One region of the Agathobaculum sp. TL06 genome, then DNA from elsewhere that is predicted to be linked to it. Evidence: a T-box and tRNA genes for the amino acid it is inferred to sense, from the RefSeq annotation. Region 1 holds a T-box; the other holds one or more tRNA genes.
What was found. The T-box of region 1 lies ahead of pheS (phenylalanine--tRNA ligase subunit alpha). A T-box ahead of a tRNA ligase gene usually reads a tRNA of that ligase, here a tRNA-Phe.

Region 1 (9,950 bases):
AATCGTCAAGACCATAAAAAAATAACCGCCCCCGACCAAGGTTTGCGGTTATTTTTCAAAATAGCGTAAAACGCGGGTCAACCGTCTTTGCCGGGCTGCCCTTTTCTATTTTCATTATAACGGATTTGCACCGTTTGTCAAGCCCATCCCTCAGTTGTCGAGGTAGAACTGCACCAGCTCCTGCATCAGCTCGTCGCGGTCGATCTTGCAGATCAGGCTGCGCGCGTTATTGTGGTTGGTGATGTACGTCGGGTCCTCGGAGAGGAGATAGCCTACGATCTGGTTGATCGGGTTATAACCCTTCTCCTTCAGCGCGTCATATACTGCGGTCAGCGTGCGCTTCATCTCCTTGTTGGACTCGTCTACAAGGCTGAATTTTCTTGTGCCGTCAAGCATGTCTGTCTCCTTTCCGATCCTACCGGTTGGTTTTTGCTATAAACAGCATAATACAAAACAACGGAAAAGTAAAGCCCTTATCGGCCGAAAGGGGGGCGAAATCTTTTTCCAACCCTGCCACAGTACGGCTTGCCAACCGCACTGTGGCAGGGTTGGCTGCCGTCAGGGAAGTCTGGGAAAAGCTCCCCCCTACACAGCGGGGGCATGCGAACCCAAACAGAAAGCGGGCGGTTATGCCGCCCGCTTTCGGAAAACCGGTCTGTTATCAGCTGCGCAGGGCCGCGCCGAATGACTTTTCGAGCGCCGCCAGCGCGTTCTTCATCGCCTTGTCGCACTCCTCGTCGGTCAGCGTGCGGTCGGGCGCACGCATGGACAGCGAGTAGGCCACGGATTTTTTGCCCTCCGGAATGCCCTTGCCCTTGTACACGTCGAACAGCTTGACCGACTCAAGGATCGCGCCCGCGGCCTGCTCGATCGCAGCCTGCATGGAGGCCGCCGGAACCGCGTCGTCCACCAGCACCGCGATATCGCGCGTGGAGGACGGGAACTTGGGCAGCGGGTGATACAGCTTGTCGGGATCGATGGCCGTGAACAGCGCGTCCATACGCAGCTCAGCCGCCAGCACCTCGCCGGACAGACCATAGCGGCCCGCGACGGTCGGATGGATGGTGCCGAATACGCCTGCCGGCGCGCCGCCGATCAGCACGTTGGCGCAGCGGCCCGGGTGATAGGACGGGTTGTTCTTTTCCGAAGCGAACTGCACATCCTTGATGTTCAGCTCGCGGCACAGCGCCTCGATCACACCCTTGAACTGGAAGAAGGACAGCCGGCCGTACGAACCGAGCGTAAGCATCTTTTCCTCATGCGGGAGTACATCCGGATCGGCCTTGCCCTCCTTGACGGACGGGGTGTAGATCGTACCCAGCTCAAACAGCGATGCGGTCGGGTTGCGGTGCGCATGGTTGTGCGCGAGCGACTGCAGCATGGAGGGCAGCACGGTGGTGCGCATGACGCTGAAATCCTCGCCCAGGGGGTTGAGGATGGTGGTGGAGATACGGCGCGGGTCGTCCGCGGCCCAGCCGATCATGTCGTAGAACTTCGGGGAGATGAACGAGTGGCTCATGGCCTCGTCAAAGCCCGCCTCGCGGCACACCAGCGACGCGGCGCGCTCGGCCTGCTGCCTGGGCGTGTATTCGCCCTGCACCATTTCGCCCGCGTACAGCGTGGTCGGTATTTTATCGTAGCCGTACATGCGCGCGACCTCCTCGGCCAGATCGCACATGCGCGCGATGTCCGTGCGGAAGCTCGGCACGACGACCTCGCCGCCCTCGATGGCGAAGCCCAGCTTTTCCAGATAGCCCTGCTGCTCCGCGGCGGTCAGGGACAGGCCGAGCAGCGCGTTTATCTTGTCCGGCTCGAAGGGCAGACGCTTGGGAGCGGGATCGGAATGATCGACGTCGATAATACCGTCGATCACTTCACCCGCGCCCAGTTCTTCGACCAGCTCGCACGCGCGGTTGACCGCGTCGAGCGTCATGCGCGGGTCCAGCCCTTTCTCAAAGCGGCCGGAGGCCTCGGTGCGCATGCCGAGCGCCTTTGCGGTCACGCGCACGGTTGCGCCGTGGAAGCAGGCGGACTCGAATACGACAGTCTTGGTGTCGTCTTCGATCTCGGAGTTCGCGCCGCCCATCACGCCCGCGACCGCGACCGGCTTGTCGTTGTCGCAGATGGCGAGCATTTTGTCGGTCAGGTCGTGGTCCTGGCCGTCCAGGGTCTGGATGGACTCGCCGTTACGCGCGCGGCGCACGACGATCTTGCCGTCCGACAGGCAGGAATAGTCGAACGCGTGCATGGGCTGGCCGTACTCGAGCATGACGTAGTTGGTGATATCGACGATGTTGTTGATCGGGCGCACACCGCAGGCGTGCAGGCGCTCGCGCATCCACGCGGGCGACGGCTCGATCTTGATATTGCGCACCAGACGCGCGGTGTAGCGCGGACACAGGTCGGGGTCCTTGACCTCGACCGACATATACTTGTTGATATCGTCGCCCACGCCCTTGACCAGGGGGGGCTTGACTGCGAACGGGCGGTCAAAGGTCGCGGCGGTCTCGCGCGCCAGGCCGATAACGCTCAGACAGTCCGGACGGTTGGAGGTGATCTCAAAATCCGCGACATATTCGTCCAGGCCGAGCACCTTTTTGATATCCTCGCCCACCGGAGTACCCGCGGGCAGGAACAGGATGCCGTTCTCGCACGCATAGGGTACGCAGCCGTGGGTCAGGCCCAGCTCCTGGAACGAGCACATCATGCCGTTGGAGACCTCGCCGCGCAGCTTGCCTTTGGTGATCTTGACCCCGCCGGGCAGGGTGGACTTGTGCAGTGCGACCGGACAGACCTCGCCCACCGAATCGGGGGTCACGTTGGGCGCGCCGGTGACGATCTGGACAGGCTCGCCCTGCCCCACGTCAATCTGGCAGATTTTGAGATGGTCGGAATCCGGATGGTCGACGACCGACAGCACCTTGCCGGTCACGACGTTTTCGATCTCCGCGCCGAGGTAGCAGACCTCCTCGACCTTGGAGCCGGACATGGTAAGCCGTGCGTCATACTCCTTGGGCGTGACGCCGGAAATATCGGTATAATCCGAAAGCCAGGAAAGCGGCAGTTTCATAACAGATAAGCGCTCCTTTATTATTTGAAAGTAAGGGTACCGCGCAATGTAGCGCGTTTGCGCCGTCAGGCGCGCATTTTACTTTTCGATCGAAACTGTAGATTCGATCGAGTATATCAAAATTGCTCCAAAAACCGCACGTCGTTCTCATAGAACAGGCGGATGTCGTCGATCTTGAAGCGGCCCATGACCATGCGCTCCAGGCCGATGCCGAACGCGTAGCCCGAGTATTCCTCCGGATCGATGCCGCTCATCTCAAGCACCTTGGGGTGTACCATGCCGCAGCCGAGGATCTCGATCCAGCCCTCGCCCTTGCAGAGCGGGCAGCCTTCGCCGTGGCAGCGGTAGCACTGGATGTCCATTTCCGCCGACGGCTCGGTGAACGGGAAGTGGTGCGGACGGAAGCGGACGACCGTGTCCTCGCCGTACAGCTTTTTGGCGAACAGTTCGAGGATGCCCTTGAGGTCGGACATGCGGATGCCCTTATCGACGACCAGGCCCTCGATCTGGTGGAACAGCGGGGAGTGGGTCGCGTCCACCGCGTCCGAGCGGTACACACGGCCGGGCGCGATGATGCGGATGGGCGGCTTTTTCTTCTCCATCGTGCGCACCTGCATCGGGGAGGTCTGCGTGCGCAGCACCACGTTGTCCGAGATATAGAAGGTGTCCTGCGTGTCGCGCGCGGGATGGTCCTTGGGGATGTTGAGTGCTTCGAAATTGTAGTGGTCAAGCTCGACCTCCGGACCCTCCGCGATCGAGAAGCCCAGGCCGAGGAAAATTTCCTTGAACTCGTCCAGCACGATGTTGAGCGGATGCTTTTTGCCGATCACGACTTCCTCGCCCGGCAGGGTCACGTCGATCGTTTCGGCTTCCAGCTTGTGCGCGAGCGCGGCCTGCTCAATGACCTGCTTCTGCTTTTCGATGATGGTTTCGATCTCGGCGCGCACGTCGTTGATGAGCTGGCCTACGGCCGGGCGCTCCTCCGCGGCAACGTCCTTCATACCCTTGAGGAGCGCGGTCAGCTCTCCTTTTTTGCCAAGGAACTTGACGCGCGCCTCGTCAAGTGCGCGCGGGTCCGCGGCGGCGGCAAGCTGTTCCTTTGCGGACTGCAGGATGCCTTGCAGCTTTTCTTTCATGGTTGCCTCTCCTTTTTATATGAAAAATCAGCGTTTGGGACAAAATAAAAGCCTTTCGTCCCATGGATTAGGGACGAAAGGCGTAAAAGCAGCTTCCGTGGTACCACCCTGATTCCCAGCCGGAGCCGGGCGCTCATTGAACGCCGGTAACGGGGCGTCAACCCGCCTGCGCCTACTGGAAAAGCCGTTCAGCGCCGGTGCTCGCAGGGGAACTTCGCGTCATGCCTCTTTGGGCGGCTTGCAGCCAAAGGCCGCCTTCTCTGAAAAGAGGGGAATGGCGTTACTTTCCCTGTTCATCGCAGTTTGGTATTCATAGACAGTAATATTAAACCACATCTTTCGGGGAATTGCAAGCGGAAGACACGGTTTTTTTGACAGACGGGAAAGAGGGTGTGCCGCATCGCTTGACAAATCCGCGGTTTTTGGATATACTATTAAAGTTAATATGCAAAATGCGATGAAAAAGAGGAGTATTCCCGCTTCGCGCGCTGCAGAGAGAGGGCGGTTGGTGCAAGCCCTTGGGCGGAGGGAAGAAAGTCGCTTTGGAGCAGGAGGCCGAATGCCAGTAGGCTGTCCCGTCCCGCCCACGTTACGGGCAAACGAGTGCGCGGCGGCATTGCCGCGAATTCAGGTGGTACCACGGAGCACGCTTCGTCCTGTACGGACAGCGTGCTTTTTTGTTTTCCGCAATCAAACCGAAAAGGAGACAGACCAATGAGCGAACTGCCAAAGACCTACGACCCGAAATCGGTCGAGGACAAGCTGTACAGCTTCTGGAACGATTCCGGCTTTTTCCACGCCGAGGTCAATCCGGACAAGAAACCCTACACCATCGTTATCCCGCCCCCGAACGTGACCGGCCAGCTCCACATGGGCCATGCGTTCGATGAAACGCTGCAGGACATCCTCATCCGCACCAAGCGCATGCAGGGCTATGAGGCGCTGTGGATGCCCGGCACCGACCATGCGGGCATCGCCACCCAGATCAAGGTGGAGGAGACGCTCCGCAAGGAGGAGGGCAAGACCCGCTATGACCTCGGCCGTGAGAAGTTCCTCGAACGCGTGTGGGACTGGAAGCACCAGTACGGCAACCGCATCATCAGCCAGCTCAAAAAGCTCGGCTCCTCCTGCGACTGGGAACGCGAGCGCTTCACTATGGACGAGGGCTGCTCCAAGGCCGTGCGCGAGGTGTTCGTCAACCTGTATGACAAGGGCCTGATCTACAAGGGACACCGCATCATCAACTGGTGTCCGCACTGTGCGACCGCGCTTTCGGACGCCGAGGTTGAGTACGAAACCCAGCCGGGCAAGCTGTGGCACATCCGTTACCCGCTGGCGGACGGCTCGGGCGACCTGGTGGTTGCCACCACCCGTCCGGAGACCTTTATGGGCGACACCGGCGTAGCCGTCAACCCGAACGACGAGCGCTATCAGCATTTGATCGGCAAGACCTGCATCCTGCCCATCATGAACCGCGAAATCCCGATCTTCGGGGATGAGTATGTCGATATGGAATTCGGCACGGGCTGCGTCAAGGTCACGCCCTGCCACGACCCGAACGACTTCGAGATGGGCCAGCGCCACGACCTCGAGCAGATCCTTGTGTTCAACGAGGACGCGACCGTCAACGAAAACGGCGGCAAGTATGAGGGCATGGACCGCTACGAGTGCCGCAAGGCGGTTATTAAGGATTTGGAAGATGGCGGCTATCTCGTCAAGACCGAGGACCACGAGCACAACGTCGGCACCTGCTACCGCTGCGGCACGACCGTTGAGCCGATGACCTCGGCCCAGTGGTTCGTCAAGATGGCGCCGCTGGCAAAGCCCGCGATGGACGTGGTACACGAGGGCAAGACTAAATTCGTGCCGGACCGCTTCGCCAAGACCTACCTGCGCTGGATGGAGAACGTGCATGACTGGTGCATCTCGCGTCAGCTCTGGTGGGGCCACCGCATTCCGGCGTTTTACTGCGACGACTGCGGCGAAATGACCGTCTCCAAGGAAGACATCCACGTCTGCCCGAAGTGCGGCAGCAAAAATGTCCGCCAGGAGGAGGATGTGCTGGATACCTGGTTCTCGTCCGCACTGTGGCCGTTCTCCACGCTCGGCTGGCCGGAAAAGACGCCGGAGCTTGACTACTTCTACCCGACCTCCACGCTGGTCACGGGGTACGATATCATCTTCTTCTGGGTGGCCCGCATGATCTTTTCGGGCGTCGAGCATATGGGCGAGACGCCGTTCGAGACTGTGTATATTCACGGTCTGGTGCGCGATGCGCAGGGGCGCAAGATGTCCAAATCGCTGGGCAACGGCATCGACCCGCTGGAGGTCATCGACCAGTACGGCGCGGATGCGCTGCGCTTCACGCTCGCGACCGGCAACAGCCCCGGAAACGACATGCGCTTCTCGACCGAGCGCGTCGAGGCGAGCCGCAACTTCTGCAACAAGATCTGGAACGCGTCTCGCTTCATCCAGATGAACCTGACGATCGACAGGGACAGGGCGGCGTCGCTGCCCGCCGACCTCGCGCTTGAGGACAAGTGGATCGTTTCCAAATACAACACGCTGGTGGCCGAGGTCACCCGCAACATCGACCAGTACGAGCTGGGTCTGGCCGCCGCGAAGCTGAACGACTTTATCTGGGACAACTTCTGCGACTGGTATATCGAGATCGCCAAGACCCGCCTGCAGGCGGGCGACGAGAAGGTGCAGCAGGTGCTGTGCTATGTGCTGTCGGGCGCGATGCAGCTGCTGCATCCGTTCATGCCGTTCATCACCGAAACCATCTGGCAGGCGCTGCCGCACGAGGGGCCGTCGGTGATGGTGTCCCAGTGGCCGCAGTATGACGAAACGCTGCGCTTTGCCGCGGAGGAAGCGCAGATGGAGACCCTGATGGACGCGGTGCGCGCGATCCGCAACCGCCGCAGCGAGATGAACGTGCCGCCCTCCAAAAAGGCCAAGGTGCTGATCCTGACCGAGAAGCGCGATACCTTCGCCGCCGGCGCGGGCTTCTTCCCCAAGCTGGCCTATGCTTCCGCGATCGAGCTGGTGGATGCGGTACCCGCGGACGCGGCCAAAATGGCAAGCGTCGTCACGGGCGACGCGCAGCTCTATATGCCGATGGGCGACCTGATCGATTTCGCCGCCGAGCGCGCGCGTCTCGAAAAGGAGAAGGCCAAGGTCGAGGACGACATCGCGTTTGTGATGAAAAAGCTGGATAACCCGAGCTTTACCCAAAAGGCGCCGGAAAAGGTCGTCGCGGTCGAGCGGGAGAAGGCGGAAAAGCTGCGCGAGCACCTCGCAAAACTTGAAGAGTCCATCGCCGCGCTGGGATAAAACAAACAGGGGAAAAAGGAGGAAGCCGCGCTTCCTCCTTTTCTTTTTGTAAAAGTGTGTTATAATACTGAATAAAACGGAGTCCGGAGACAAAGGCATGGAGCATACTTATTTTTCACAAACCGCAGTATGGACAGCCGGCGGCGCCTATTATGATGCGGAGGGGCGGTCGTTCCCGTTAACGGGAGAGGTGCAGATGCGGCGCACGGCATCCGAATGGACGCTGACAGGCACGCTCACCGTACAGTCCGACCCGCCGGTTCGGTTTTCCAACAGCTACCGCATCGCGCATACGGAAACGCCGGATACGCTTTGCTGGGAATCGTACAACCCCGCGCTGGGGACGCTGCGCGGCACTTTTGAGATCGTCGGGCCGTGCATCGTATCGATGTACCGCTCTGCGGAGGGCGGATACAGCGGTACGGAAACGCTGCGCCAGCTCGACGGGCAGACGTATGAAAACGTTGGGGTGTCGTTCCGAAACGGCAGGCGCATATCCTCGTGGACAGCGCGTATCTGCAAAATCGAGGAATAAAAAAGAGGTCTTGTATGGATACCATAATATTGAAAACAGCAATTGACTACATCCACTCCCTCGGCCGCTTTACCGGCAGGCCGGGGCTGCACCGCATCTGCGCGCTGTGCGCGGCGCTGGGGGACCCGCAGGACGGGCTGCGCTTCGTCCATATCGCGGGTACGAACGGCAAGGGCTCGACCGCGTGCATGACCGCGTCGGTCCTGCAGGCTGCGGGCTATCGGGTGGGGCTGTATACCTCGCCGTATCTGGTGCAGTTCCATGAGCGCATCCGCGTAAACGGCGCGCTGATATCGGACGGCGACCTCACACGGCTGTCCGGAAAGGTGGCGGCTGCGGCGAAAGGCCTGTCCCTGCCGGCTGGGGAGACGATTGGGGAATTTGAGTTTACCACCGCGCTGGCGTTCCGGTATTTTGCGGAACAGGGCTGCGACATTGTAGTGCTGGAAACCGGACTGGGCGGCCGGTGCGACGCGACCAATGTGGTGCGGACCACCGAGGTCAGCGTCATCACTCCGATTTCCCGCGACCACATGGCGGTGCTGGGCGATACGGTGGCCGAGATCGCGGGGGAAAAGGCCGCGATCATCAAGCCGGCGTCCGCTGTGGTGTGTGCGGACGGCCAGCCGGAGGAAGCGCGGGTCGTGGTCCGCCATGCGTGCGAAGCGCTGGGTGCGGTGTGGTATGAGGGGGAGCGCGAATGCCGCCTGCTGCGCTGCGGCATCGACGGTTCGGCCTTTGTCTGCCGGGGGCAGGGCTACACTGTCGCCATGCCCGGCCGCCACCAGCTGCAGAACGCGATGACCGCGCTGCGCACGGTGGACGCTCTGCGGGAGCGCGGGTGGGAGATACCGGCGGAGGCCGCGGTGCGCGGTCTGGCGCGGGCGCGCATGCCGGGCCGCCTGGAGCGCGTGGTGGACCAGCCGCTCGTCCTGCTCGACGGGGCGCATAACGAGGCGGGGATAGAGGCGCTCTGCCGCACGGTGGACGAGCTGCTCAAAATGCGCCGCCTGCATGTGGTCATGGGCATGGTGCGGGATAAGGAGTACGAGGTCTGCGTGCGGCGGATGGCGCGGCGCGCGGACGTGTTCTATGCCTGCGCGCCGGATGCGGAGGACCGTTCCCTGAATGAACAGACGGTCGCCGCGCTGGCGGAGCAGGACTGCGCCGAGGTGTATGACTGCCATACGGTAGAGCGTGCGCTGGCCGCGGCGCTGGGGAATGCCTCGCACGAGGACTGCATCCTGGTGTGCGGCTCGCTGTTTCTGGTTGGAGAGGCCGAAAAAATCCTGCGGACACGACAAAAAACGGCAGAATAAACAGTTAAATATTGGTAATATAAGGCTTGTACAAGGGTACAGGCCTTTTTCTTTTTGGGAGAACAAACGAGGTGAACATATATGCTGCATATCACACAGGCCGAGCGGGACGGTACGCTGATGATCTCGCTTTCCGGCGAGCTGGACCACCATGCGGCGCGCGCGGCCATCGAGCAGGCAGAGGACCTGCTTGTGCTTTACCCCTGCGAAAAGCTGATCCTCAACCTGTCCGGACTGACGTTCATGGACAGTTCGGGATTGGCGGTCGTGCTGCACCTGCACCGTACCTGCGCGCGCAGCGGCTATGAATTTATCGTGCGGGGCGCGCCGCCGCAGCCCATGCGCGTGTTCGAGGCCGCGGGACTGCCGCAGGTTATGATTTTTGAGAGGGGGGAATAAGATGCGCGCTGTCGTTAACAAAATGAGCCTGAAATTTGAAAGCCGCTCGGTCAATGAGGCGTTCGCGCGGCAGTCGGTAGGCGCGTTCGTGGCGCAGCTCGATCCCACGATGGAGGAGCTGGGCGATATCAAAACCGTGGTGAGCGAGGCGGTCA
Region 2 (9,950 bases), on a different contig from region 1:
CGAGCGTTCGGCACCGGCAGGGCGTGCAAGCGGAGGCATCCCTTGTCATCCGGTGCTATGACGCGCAGGGACGGCTGTGCCGGAGTATTGTCTGGGACAAGGGCGACTGGGTTCCGCGCCTGACCGACTTCACCTATGATGGCGCGGTCCGGACGGAATGGACCAAGGGCGCGGCGGCGTACGGCTGGCTGCGCGTGACAACGGACCAGGCGGGGCGCGATACCAGGGTCGAGCTGGACGATGGCCGGACTGCGGTGCTGTCCTATCAGGCGGATCAGACCGAACCGTACCGGACCGAATGGTTCGGCCCGCAGGGCAACCTGATCGAATGGAGCCTGTGGGAGCGGGAGGGCGATACGGCGGTTTATACCTCGGGCGGCGCGGATCGCGCGGCGTCCACCCGAATCGTTTACCGGTACGACAGCCGCGGCAATCTGCTGTCCGCTCAGGGCGGCATTGTCGGAGAGCCGCCGATCGACAAACAGTGGAGCTGGACCTATCATGATGCGGAGCGGACCGCCGTAAGGCACGGCGGCGGCCAAACCGTCCGCTTTTGCTATGACGCACAGGGGCGCACGATCACCGAAAGCGTCTATGCGGAGGATGGGGCGGAAACCTATCGTGCCGAGAGCGTTTACCGCGAGATTACCAGACAGCGTACCGAATAAAAAGGAGGATGGAACGATGAAAAGATGGATAGCAGCCGTGCTGACGGCCTGCATGCTGGCGGTTCCGGCGGGAGCCGCGGACCAGCCGAGCGACTGGGCGCAGGAAGCGGTGCAGACCGCGCGCGAGGCGGGGCTGGTGCCGGAAAAGCTGGACAGCGCCTATGAACGGGCGGCGACACGGGCGGAGTTTTGCGCGCTGGCGGCGGCGGTTTACCGTTCATGGGAAACCGAAGGGCTGCTGGGCAAAGCGGAAAAGGATACCGTATTGTTCACGGACTGTAAGGATGGGGATGTGCTGCTGTGCGCGTCGGTCGGCATCGTCAATGGAGTGGGCGGCGGAAAGTTCGAGCCGAACCGGCCGCTTCAGAGGCAGGAGGCGGCCAGTATGCTGCACCGGCTGGGCGCGCTGCGGGCGGATTACGACGGCAGCGTGCAAGGCCGTCTGCCGCATGTGTTTGCGGATGGCGCGGATATCGCCTCGTGGGCGCGCAATGATATCAACTGGGTCTACTGCCACGGCATCATGACGGGGACGGGAGACAATGCGTTTGAGCCGGCGGATGAGTATACCCGCGAGCAGTCGATCGCAACCATGCTGCGCATATATGATGCGCAGTATGCGGCCGAGATTCCGAAAGAGCAGGGGGAAGCATACCGTGTCGTGGTGGACTATTCCGGCGCGGGGGTGGGCCGCGTACATATCGAGGATGCGGCCGGCAACCGCCTGCTGACCGATTTTGCGGATACAGACGGCTATTTTTATGATGCCAAGCTGTTAGGCGAATGGGCAAGCCTGCACTGGCAGCCGGATGCGGAAAGCGGATTTGCGTGCGCGTTATACAACCTGAGAACCGGCGACACATTGGCGGATTATCAGGCTGACACCGTGGATGCACAGTCGGGCCTGGCATGGGCGTACTCGATAGGCGAAGACACGGCGGACAGCCGCATCCTGTATGCGAACGGTACCTACAGTACGGAAACCTATCAGCCGGTGACCGATTGGGCGGACGGCAGGGCCGTGATCCGCGAGGGGGATGCCGTGTGTGCGATCAACCATAAGGGGGAGCGCCTCTGGCGCATGAATATTTCGCTCGATCAGGTGCAGGTGTACGGCGGGATCGGAGACCGCTTTGTGATAGAGCGCGACGGGGCATACTGCCTGATTACCGATGGCAGGATGGGAACGGTGAGCGAAACGCCGATGCTCCTGAACCGATGGAGCGATACTTATATCGCGCAGGACAGCGGGTACTATACGCTGTATGACTTTTCCGGCCGCCGCTTGAGCGAAACCTATGCCAACGCGATGATCGAGGCGGGGCAGGACCTTTATGCCTGCTGGCTGTCGGACACTGAGTACACCTATATCCGCTGCACGGAGTACGGAAATCCCCAAACGCTGTTTACGGTTTCCGTCAACCAGCGGCCGGGGCCGCTGGCGACCGACGGCGCGGGGGTGTATGCCCTGCAGACCGGCGCGCAGACCGTTGCCTGCTTCGACCGCTTTGGGGATACGCTCGGCACGATCGAAGCGCCGTTCGCAGTCGGGGAAGTGGACTTTGCAGACGGATGTGTCCGTATCAGGGGGAAGGCGCTTGAAACCGCTCAGCAGACCGCGCTCTTCCTTCCGACCGGAGAGCCGGCCGAATAAACCAAAACGCGAAACAGGAGCAGCAAGCGCTGCTCCTGTTCCGCGTTTTACCGCACGCCCGTCAGATCCTTGATACACTCGCCCGCGAGGATCATGCCCGCTACCGGCGGCACAAAGGAAACGCTGCCGGGTACGGCGCGCCCGGCGGTGCCTTTCTGCTCGGCCGAGGGCAGGGGCGTGCGCGGTTCCTCCCTGGAGTAGACGACCTTCAGGCGCTTGATGCGGCGTTTTTTGCATTCCAGCCGGATGACCCGCGCGAGCGGGCAGACCGAGGTCTTGTAAATATCCGCGACTTCAAACCGCGTGGGATCGAGCTTGTTGCCTGTCCCCATGGAGCAAATCAGCGGCACGCCCAGCCGGTCGCATGCGGCGATCAGATGCAGCTTGGCGGTCACGGTGTCGATCGCGTCGATCACATAGTCGAAACGGGTGAGGTCGAGCGCGCTGTCCGGCGTGTAGAACATGCGGAGCGCATGGACGGTGCAGCGCGGGTTGATATCCGCGATGCGCGCGCGCATCGCGTCCACCTTCGGCTGGCCGGACGTGGACGCAAGCGCGATAAGCTGGCGGTTGCGGTTGGTGAGCGCGACCGTATCGTTGTCGATCAGCGTCATCTCGCCTACGCCGGCGCGCGCGAGCGCTTCACACGCGAACGAGCCGACACCGCCTACGCCGAACACGGCGACATGGGACGCGGCGAGCGTCTGGATGGCCTGTGCGCCGAGCAGCAGCTCAGCGCGGGAAAATTCATGCAACATAAAGAAACCTCGTAAACAGCCACGCGGCGGCACAGAACGCGCCGGTGAAAATGAAACGCACCGAGACCCTCTGGGCGGCCTCGGTGCGGGACGGACAGATCAGCTGCGCGGTTCGGAGGCGGTCAGCTCCGCCTGGACGACCAGCCGCTGCTTGAGCGAACCGGACGGCGTGCCGGTAAACAGGGTGAGCACGGCCTCGCGCCCCTCGACAGGCTCGGTCACCCAGACCTCGGTAGGCTCGACCGTTACCGCCTGGAATACCGTATAGGTATATTGCGTGTCCTGGTCGGCGAGCAGGATGGTATCCCCTTCGCCGAGCAATTCCAGATGACGCATCAGAGCGTCGGAGCGGTCGCCCGCGATCACGCAGTTGCCGGGCGCACCGGGCAGCGCGCTTCCCGCGAGATGCCCCGCGCCGAGCGCGAGGTCTTTCAGCTCAGTGCCTTCGACCACATTGTCGGCAGTGCCGAGCTTGGGCAGCTTAATCACGCCGACCTGCAGCGCCTCTTCCGGAGCGGTAGCCGTGCCGTAGGCGTCGCAGTCGGTCAGGTAGACCAGCTCCTCCTCGTCGGGGATGCTCTGCTCAATCCATTGCTCGGAAACCGGCGCGGGGTCCGCCGCGATCGTCTCTTTACCGACCAGCGTACCCCAGGGATAGTTGATGCCCTCGGTCAGCAGGCCGAAGGCCGCGATCGCGATACCCGAGATCAACAGGCCGCGTTCGATGGTTGTCTTTGTTTTACGTTCCATGCAAATCACCTAATAAGAGAGTATACTGAACGGCGGCGCGTTGTCAACCGCCATGCGGAAAAACTGAAAAAAACCTGTCCGCGGGACAGGTTTTTGGATGGAGCGGCTGACGAGGCTCGAACTCGCTACCTCCACCTTGGCAAGGTGGCGCTCTACCAGATGAGCTACAGCCGCATATAAATGGTGCCTCCGGGCGGAATCGCTTTGCTGCGGCAAAGCCACGGCGGTTAAAACAATCCACCGGATTGTTTTCAAGTGCCGCCTTTCGATTCCCTCGTCAGCGGGATTGTTTTTGATAAGCGCCACATGGCGCTTATCAAAAAGTGGTGCCTCCGGGCGGAATCGAACCACCGACACGGGGATTTTCAGTCCCCTGCTCTACCGACTGAGCTACAGAGGCGTTTCGCAACGTGCCTGTTAAGTATAGTCGATTTTTGCGGAAAAGTCAACCATAAATTTTCCTTTTCTGTGGGGAGCTTGCGCGCATGTTCGGGTTCATGGTATGATAAAAAGCAATGGAAGGGGAGAGTGCCATGCGCATTTGGACCGGCCGCGCGGGCAGCGGCAAAACAACGGCGATCCTGCGGGAGATCGCCGCCCGCTGTGAAAGCGGCGAGGGACGGCAGATCTTGCTTGTGCCGGAGCTGAACTCACACCGGATGGAGCGGTCGCTCGCCACGGCGACGGACAATCGGGGCGCGCGCACCGCAGAGGTGCTGACGTTCTCCCGCCTGGCTGATCGGGTGTTTTCCGAGGTCGGCGGGCTGGCGCAGCAGATGTTGACGCCGGCCGGACAGCTCCTCACTCTGCAGGAGGCCGCGCGCCGTGTTCAGGGCGGGCTGTCCGTATGGGGCGGCCTGGCGGACAAGCCCGAGCTGCTCGGCGAGGCGCTGGGGCTGGTGGACGAGTGCAAGACCTGTGCGGTCGCGCCGGAGGCGCTGTTCGCCGCCGCGGAGACGTGCGGGGACACGGCGCTTGCAGCGAAGCTGTCCGACCTGGCGCAGTTATTGACCGCGTATGAGCGCCTGTGCGACGAATCCCTGCCCGACCCGCGCGACCGGCTGACCCATCTGCGCGACCGGCTTGCGGAAAGTCATGTGCTGGACGGCGCGGCGGTGTATCTGGACGGCTTTCTGGGCTTTACGCCGCAGGAGCTGGCCGTGGTCGATGCCATGCTGGCGGCGGGCGTGCCGCTGGCGGCCGCGGTCGCCTGCGATATGGCGTATCCGGAAATATTCGTCACGGGCTGCAAAACGGTCAAGACCCTGGAGCGCATGGCAAAGCGGCATAACCGGAAAGCGGAGCGCATCGAGCTTGGCGCAAGCAGGGTTGCGCGGCCGGCGGGCCTGGCGGCGGTGGAGGCGCAAGGCCTGCTGCCCGTGCGCGTTCCGCAGGAGGCGTGCGAAGGGGTGCGCCTGTACGCCGCCGCGTCGCCGTTTGACGAGTGCGAGCACGCGGCGGCCTATATCCGGCGCAAGGTGCGCGATGAGGGCGCGCGCTACCGCGATTTCGTGGTGGCCGCGCGCGACATCGAGCCGTACAGCGCGTTCCTCGCCATGGCGATGGCGCGATATGACGTGCCGGTGTTCCTGGCGGAAAAGCCCGACCTGCTCTCCCGCCCGCCGATGGCGCTGGTCACGGGCGCGCTGAACGCGGCGCAGTCCTATTTCAAATACGAGGACCTGTTCGGCTGTCTCAAAACCGGCTTGATGCACCTGACGCGCGAGGAGTCGGACAAGCTGGAGAATTACGCGCTGACCTGGAATATCCGCGGCGGCGCGTGGGAGCGGGAATGGACCGAGCATCCGGACGGGTACGGTCAGCCGTTCGACGACCGCGCGCGGGCGCAGCTTGCGGAGCTGAACGCGCTGCGCGCGCGCTTGATCGGCCCGTTTTCCGCGCTGCGCGAAAGGCTGAAAGGGGAGCAGCCGGCGTCTGGCTGTGTGCGTGCGCTGTACGACTTCCTGCTCGCGGTGGACGCGCCGCGGCGCATGGCCGATCGCGCGGCCGCGCACGAGGCGGCCGGACGCCTGCAGCTTGCGGATGAGTACCGCCAGCTGTGGGAGATTCTGGTGTCCGCCATGGAGCAGTTCGCATGGGTATGCGGGGATACGCCGCTGACGGCGGAACGGTTTGCGAAGCTGTTCCGTCTGGTGCTGGGCGAATACGACGTAGGTACGATACCCGTCTCGCTCGACCGTGTGACCTGCGGCAATATCGAACGCGCATGCGGGGAAAACGCGAAATATGTGATCCTGCTCGGGGTAAACGACGGGCTGATCCCCAAGGCGCCCTCCTCCGCCTCGCTGCTCAGCGATATGGAGCGGGACAAGCTGGACGCGCTGGGGGTGGAACTGAAAGCCTACGGCGTGGAGCGCCTGCTCATGGAGCAGGAGACCCTGTACCGCGCGCTTGCCTGCCCCACCGAGGAGTTGCTGCTCATCTGGCATATGAGCGACGCCGCGGGAGGGGAGACGCGCCCGTCGTATTTTGTGGGCGTGGTGCGGGGGCTGCTGCCCGACGCGCCGTTTTCCACGCACCAGACGGAAACCGCGCAGGACCGCCTGCAGGCGGAGCGTCCGGCGGTCGAAATGGCCTGCGCATACCTGTCCGGCGACCGCACGGCGGCGGTGCGCGCGGCCTACGGCTTTTACCGCGACGACGAGCGGGTACACCATGCCGCGCGGCAGCGGCGCGGGCGGGGGCCGCTGACCAGCCCGCATACGATAGAGGGGCTGTATGGGAAAAGCCTCAACCTGACCGCCTCGCGCGTGGACACCTTTTACTCCTGCCGGTTCGCGTTTTTCATGCAGTACGGCCTGAAAGCCAGGCCGCGCCGCGTGGCGCGGTTTGACGCGCTCGAAACCGGCACGTTCATCCACTATGTGCTGGAGCATGCGCTGAACGCGCTGGGAAAAGGCGCGGGCGGCGCGGCGGCTGCGGAGGAAGCGGCGGTCCGGCGCGCCTGCCGCGCGGCGGTCCGGCAGTATGTGCAGGAGGAACTGGGCGGCCTGGAGAACAAGACCGCGCGCTTCCGCTATCTGTTCGGGCGGCTGACACGCACGGTCGAGCAAATTTTGGACAACGTGATCGACGAGCTGCGCGTTTCCGACTTCGCACCGATCGATTATGAGGTGGATTTTTCGCGCGGCGGCGACCTGCCGCCCGTCCTGTGCGCGGAGGGGGACGTTTCGGTGTCCCTCTCGGGCAAGGTGGACCGCGTGGACGGGTATATCAAAAACGGGCGGCTGTACCTGCGCGTGATGGACTACAAAAGCGGCAAAAAGTCGTTTTCCCTGTCGGATATCTGGTATGGGCTGAACATGCAGCTTGTTATCTACCTGTATGCGCTTCAGCAGGAGGGCTTGGAGCGCTACCGCAAGCGCCTGACCCAAACGCTCAACGAAATCGTACCCGCGGGCGTTTTATACGTCCCCGTGCGGGACGAGCTGCCCGATGCGGCGCGCGATATCGACGAGGACGCGCTCCGCGCCCTGCGCGACAAGGCGCTGCGCCGCAGCGGCCTGTTGAGCGACGACATGGAGCTGCTCGAGGCGATGGAGCACGGGCTGGAAGGCGACGGACGGTTTATTCCGGTCACGATCAAGGTGAAAAAGGGGGAGGACGCGCCCTCGCTCGCGGCGAAATCCGCAGTGGCCGACCTGGCGCGGTTTGGAAAGCTGGCCAGGTATACGCATGAAAAGCTGCTCGAAATGGGGCGCGAGCTGCGCGCGGGCAGCGTGGCCGCGGACCCGTGCAAAAAGGATAAAGCATCGAGCTTTTGCGACTGGTGCGACTTCCGCGCCGCCTGCCGCTTCGATGAAACGGCGGGGGACAGGGCGCGGTGGCTCCGGCACCTGTCGGACGAGGAGTTTTGGCAGCAGGTAGGGGGTGAATGACATGCCGCAATGGACCAAAGAGCAGGAAACCGCCATCCATGACAGGGGCGGCGCGCTGCTGGTGTCGGCGGCGGCAGGCTCGGGCAAGACCGCGGTGCTGGTTGAGCGCGTGCTCGCGCGGCTGACCGACCCGAACGATCCGGTGGATATCGACCGTCTGCTGCTCGTGACCTTTACTAACGCGGCGGCAGCCGAGATGCGCGAGCGCATCGGCGCCGCGCTGGGCGAGGCGGCGGCGAAAGCGCCGCACGATACGCGCCTGCGCCGCCAGATGTTTCTGGTACACCGCGCGAAGATCACGACCGTACACGCGCTGTGCCTGTCGCTCGCGCGCGAGCAGGCGGCGGCGCTCGGCATCGCGCCGGATTTTCGGCTGATGGATGAGAACGAGGGCAAGATCCTGCGCGCCGAGGTGCTTGAGGAGGTGCTCGACGCGGCATACGAGCGCGGGGACGCGGGCTTTTTCGCGCTCTGCGACCTGCTCGCCGCAGGGCGGGACGACAAGAAGCTGGGCGAGGTCATCCTTGGCACCTACGAAAAAATACAGGCGCATCCCGACCCGCGCGCCTTCCTGGAGGAGGTGCGGCGAGGGCTGTACGCGCGCGGGATGGATACCCCGCACGGGCGCGTCCTGCTTGCGCAGGCGCGCGCGGCGGCGGAGCACGGCGCGGCGTTTCTGCGCATGGCAGCGGCCGCGGTGACCGGTGTCGACGGCCTGGCCGACGCTTACCTGCCCGCGCTGACGAGCGACCTGAACCGCGCCGAGCGCCTGCTGGAAGCCCTGCGCGGCGGGGACTGGGACGACTGTGTGGAGGCCGCGCGGTCGATCACGTTCGACCGGCTGGGAGCCGCGCGTAAATTTGAGGACAAGGCGTTCCTTGAGGAAGTCAAGGCGATGCGCGAGGAGTGGAAGGACGCCGCCAAAGCCATCCGCGGCAAATGGCTGACCGTTACGGCGGCCGAGGCTGAATACGACCGCGCCCTGACCGCGCGCGCGCTGTTTGCGCTGATCGACATGGTAAATGCGTTCGACGACGCCTTTTCCGCGGCCAAGCGCGCGCGGAACGCGGCGGACTTTAACGATTTGGAGCATTTTGCGGTGCGCCTGCTGTACGAGGAGGGACGGCCCTCTGCGCTGGCCGCAGCGCTGTCCGAAGGCTATGCGGAGATCGCGGTGGATGAATACCAGGACACCAACGCCGTGCAGGACGCGATCTTCCGCGCGCTGTCCCGCGATGGGACCAACCTGTTCATGGTGGGCGACGTCAAGCAGAGCATCTACGGCTTCCGGCTGGCCGACCCCTCCATCTTCCTGTCCAAATACCGGACCTTTGCCGAGGCGGGGGAAGCGGGCGCGGGACAGCCGCGCCGCGTGGTGCTGGGGCGGAACTTCCGCTCGCGCGCGGCGGTGCTGGATGCGTGCAACTACCTGTTTGCCGCCGTGATGGGCGAAACGGTGGGCGGCCAGGCGTATACCGAACGGGAAGCGCTGCATCTGGGCGCAGACTATTATCCGGATGCGGACGACCCGCGCTACCGGACCGAGGTGCTGCTGGTGGACGCGGCAGGGCTTGGCGAGGACGACGACGCGCCCGACAAGACCGCGCTCGAGGCGCGGCTTGCTGCGCAGCGCATCCGCGCGCTGCTGGACGAGGGCTTTCCCGTGCTGGATAAGGAAACGGGCGCCCTGCGTCCGGTCACGCCGGGGGATATTGTGATCCTGCTGCGCTCGCCCAAAACCAAGGCGCGCACGTTCATCGCCGCGCTTGAGCAGACGGGCGTTTCCGCGAGCGCGGAGGAGCGCGGCGGCCTGCTGGAAACCGCCGAGGTGGGCGCGGTGGTTTCGCTCCTGAACGTGATCGATAACCCGAGGCAGGACGTGGACCTGATCGGCGCGCTGCGTTCGCCGCTGTTCGGCTTCACCGAGCAGGAACTGGCGGATATCCGTCTGACAGACCGCAAGGCAAGCTATTACGACGCGCTGGTGCAGTCGCGCGGCGATTTTCCGAAGGTTGAGGCGTTCCTGCAGCGGCTGGATTTCCTGCGCGGCTTCGCGTGCGACCAGCCGGTGTACCGCCTGCTGTGGGAGATCTATGACCAGACGGGCGCGCTCGGCCTGTACGGCGCGCTGCCGGGCGGCGCGCAGCGGCAGGCCAACCTGCTCGCCTTTTTCGAGCGGGCGCGGGCGTTCGAGGGGCAGGGCTTCCGCGGCCTGTTCGCG

Region 2: it has a tRNA-Phe gene. The T-box ahead of pheS (phenylalanine--tRNA ligase subunit alpha) is inferred to sense a tRNA for this amino acid. The anticodon was not compared.

The regions. Positions count from the first base shown of each region.
Region 1 is NZ_BAAGGY010000018.1:22,707-32,656, reverse strand. Features, by position in the region: gene ACYQ3S_RS11500 (IreB family regulatory phosphoprotein) at 151-396, opposite strand; gene pheT (phenylalanine--tRNA ligase subunit beta) at 662-3,070, opposite strand; gene pheS (phenylalanine--tRNA ligase subunit alpha) at 3,187-4,206, opposite strand; T-box leader at 4,273-4,512, opposite strand; T-box leader at 4,655-4,868, shown strand; gene ACYQ3S_RS11485 (valine--tRNA ligase) at 4,921-7,542, shown strand; gene ACYQ3S_RS11480 (hypothetical protein) at 7,640-8,077, shown strand; gene ACYQ3S_RS11475 (bifunctional folylpolyglutamate synthase/dihydrofolate synthase) at 8,092-9,396, shown strand; gene ACYQ3S_RS11470 (anti-sigma factor antagonist) at 9,478-9,795, shown strand; gene spoIIAB (anti-sigma F factor) at 9,797-9,950, shown strand, end outside.
Region 2 is NZ_BAAGGY010000006.1:54,814-64,763, reverse strand. Features, by position in the region: gene ACYQ3S_RS04955 (hypothetical protein) at 1-668, shown strand, start outside; gene ACYQ3S_RS04950 (S-layer homology domain-containing protein) at 685-2,322, shown strand; gene ACYQ3S_RS04945 (tRNA threonylcarbamoyladenosine dehydratase) at 2,370-3,080, opposite strand; gene ACYQ3S_RS04940 (sortase) at 3,180-3,830, opposite strand; tRNA gene ACYQ3S_RS04935 (tRNA-Gly) at 3,929-4,004, opposite strand; tRNA gene ACYQ3S_RS04930 (tRNA-Phe) at 4,155-4,230, opposite strand; gene ACYQ3S_RS04925 (PD-(D/E)XK nuclease family protein) at 4,364-7,729, shown strand; gene addA (helicase-exonuclease AddAB subunit AddA) at 7,731-9,950, shown strand, end outside.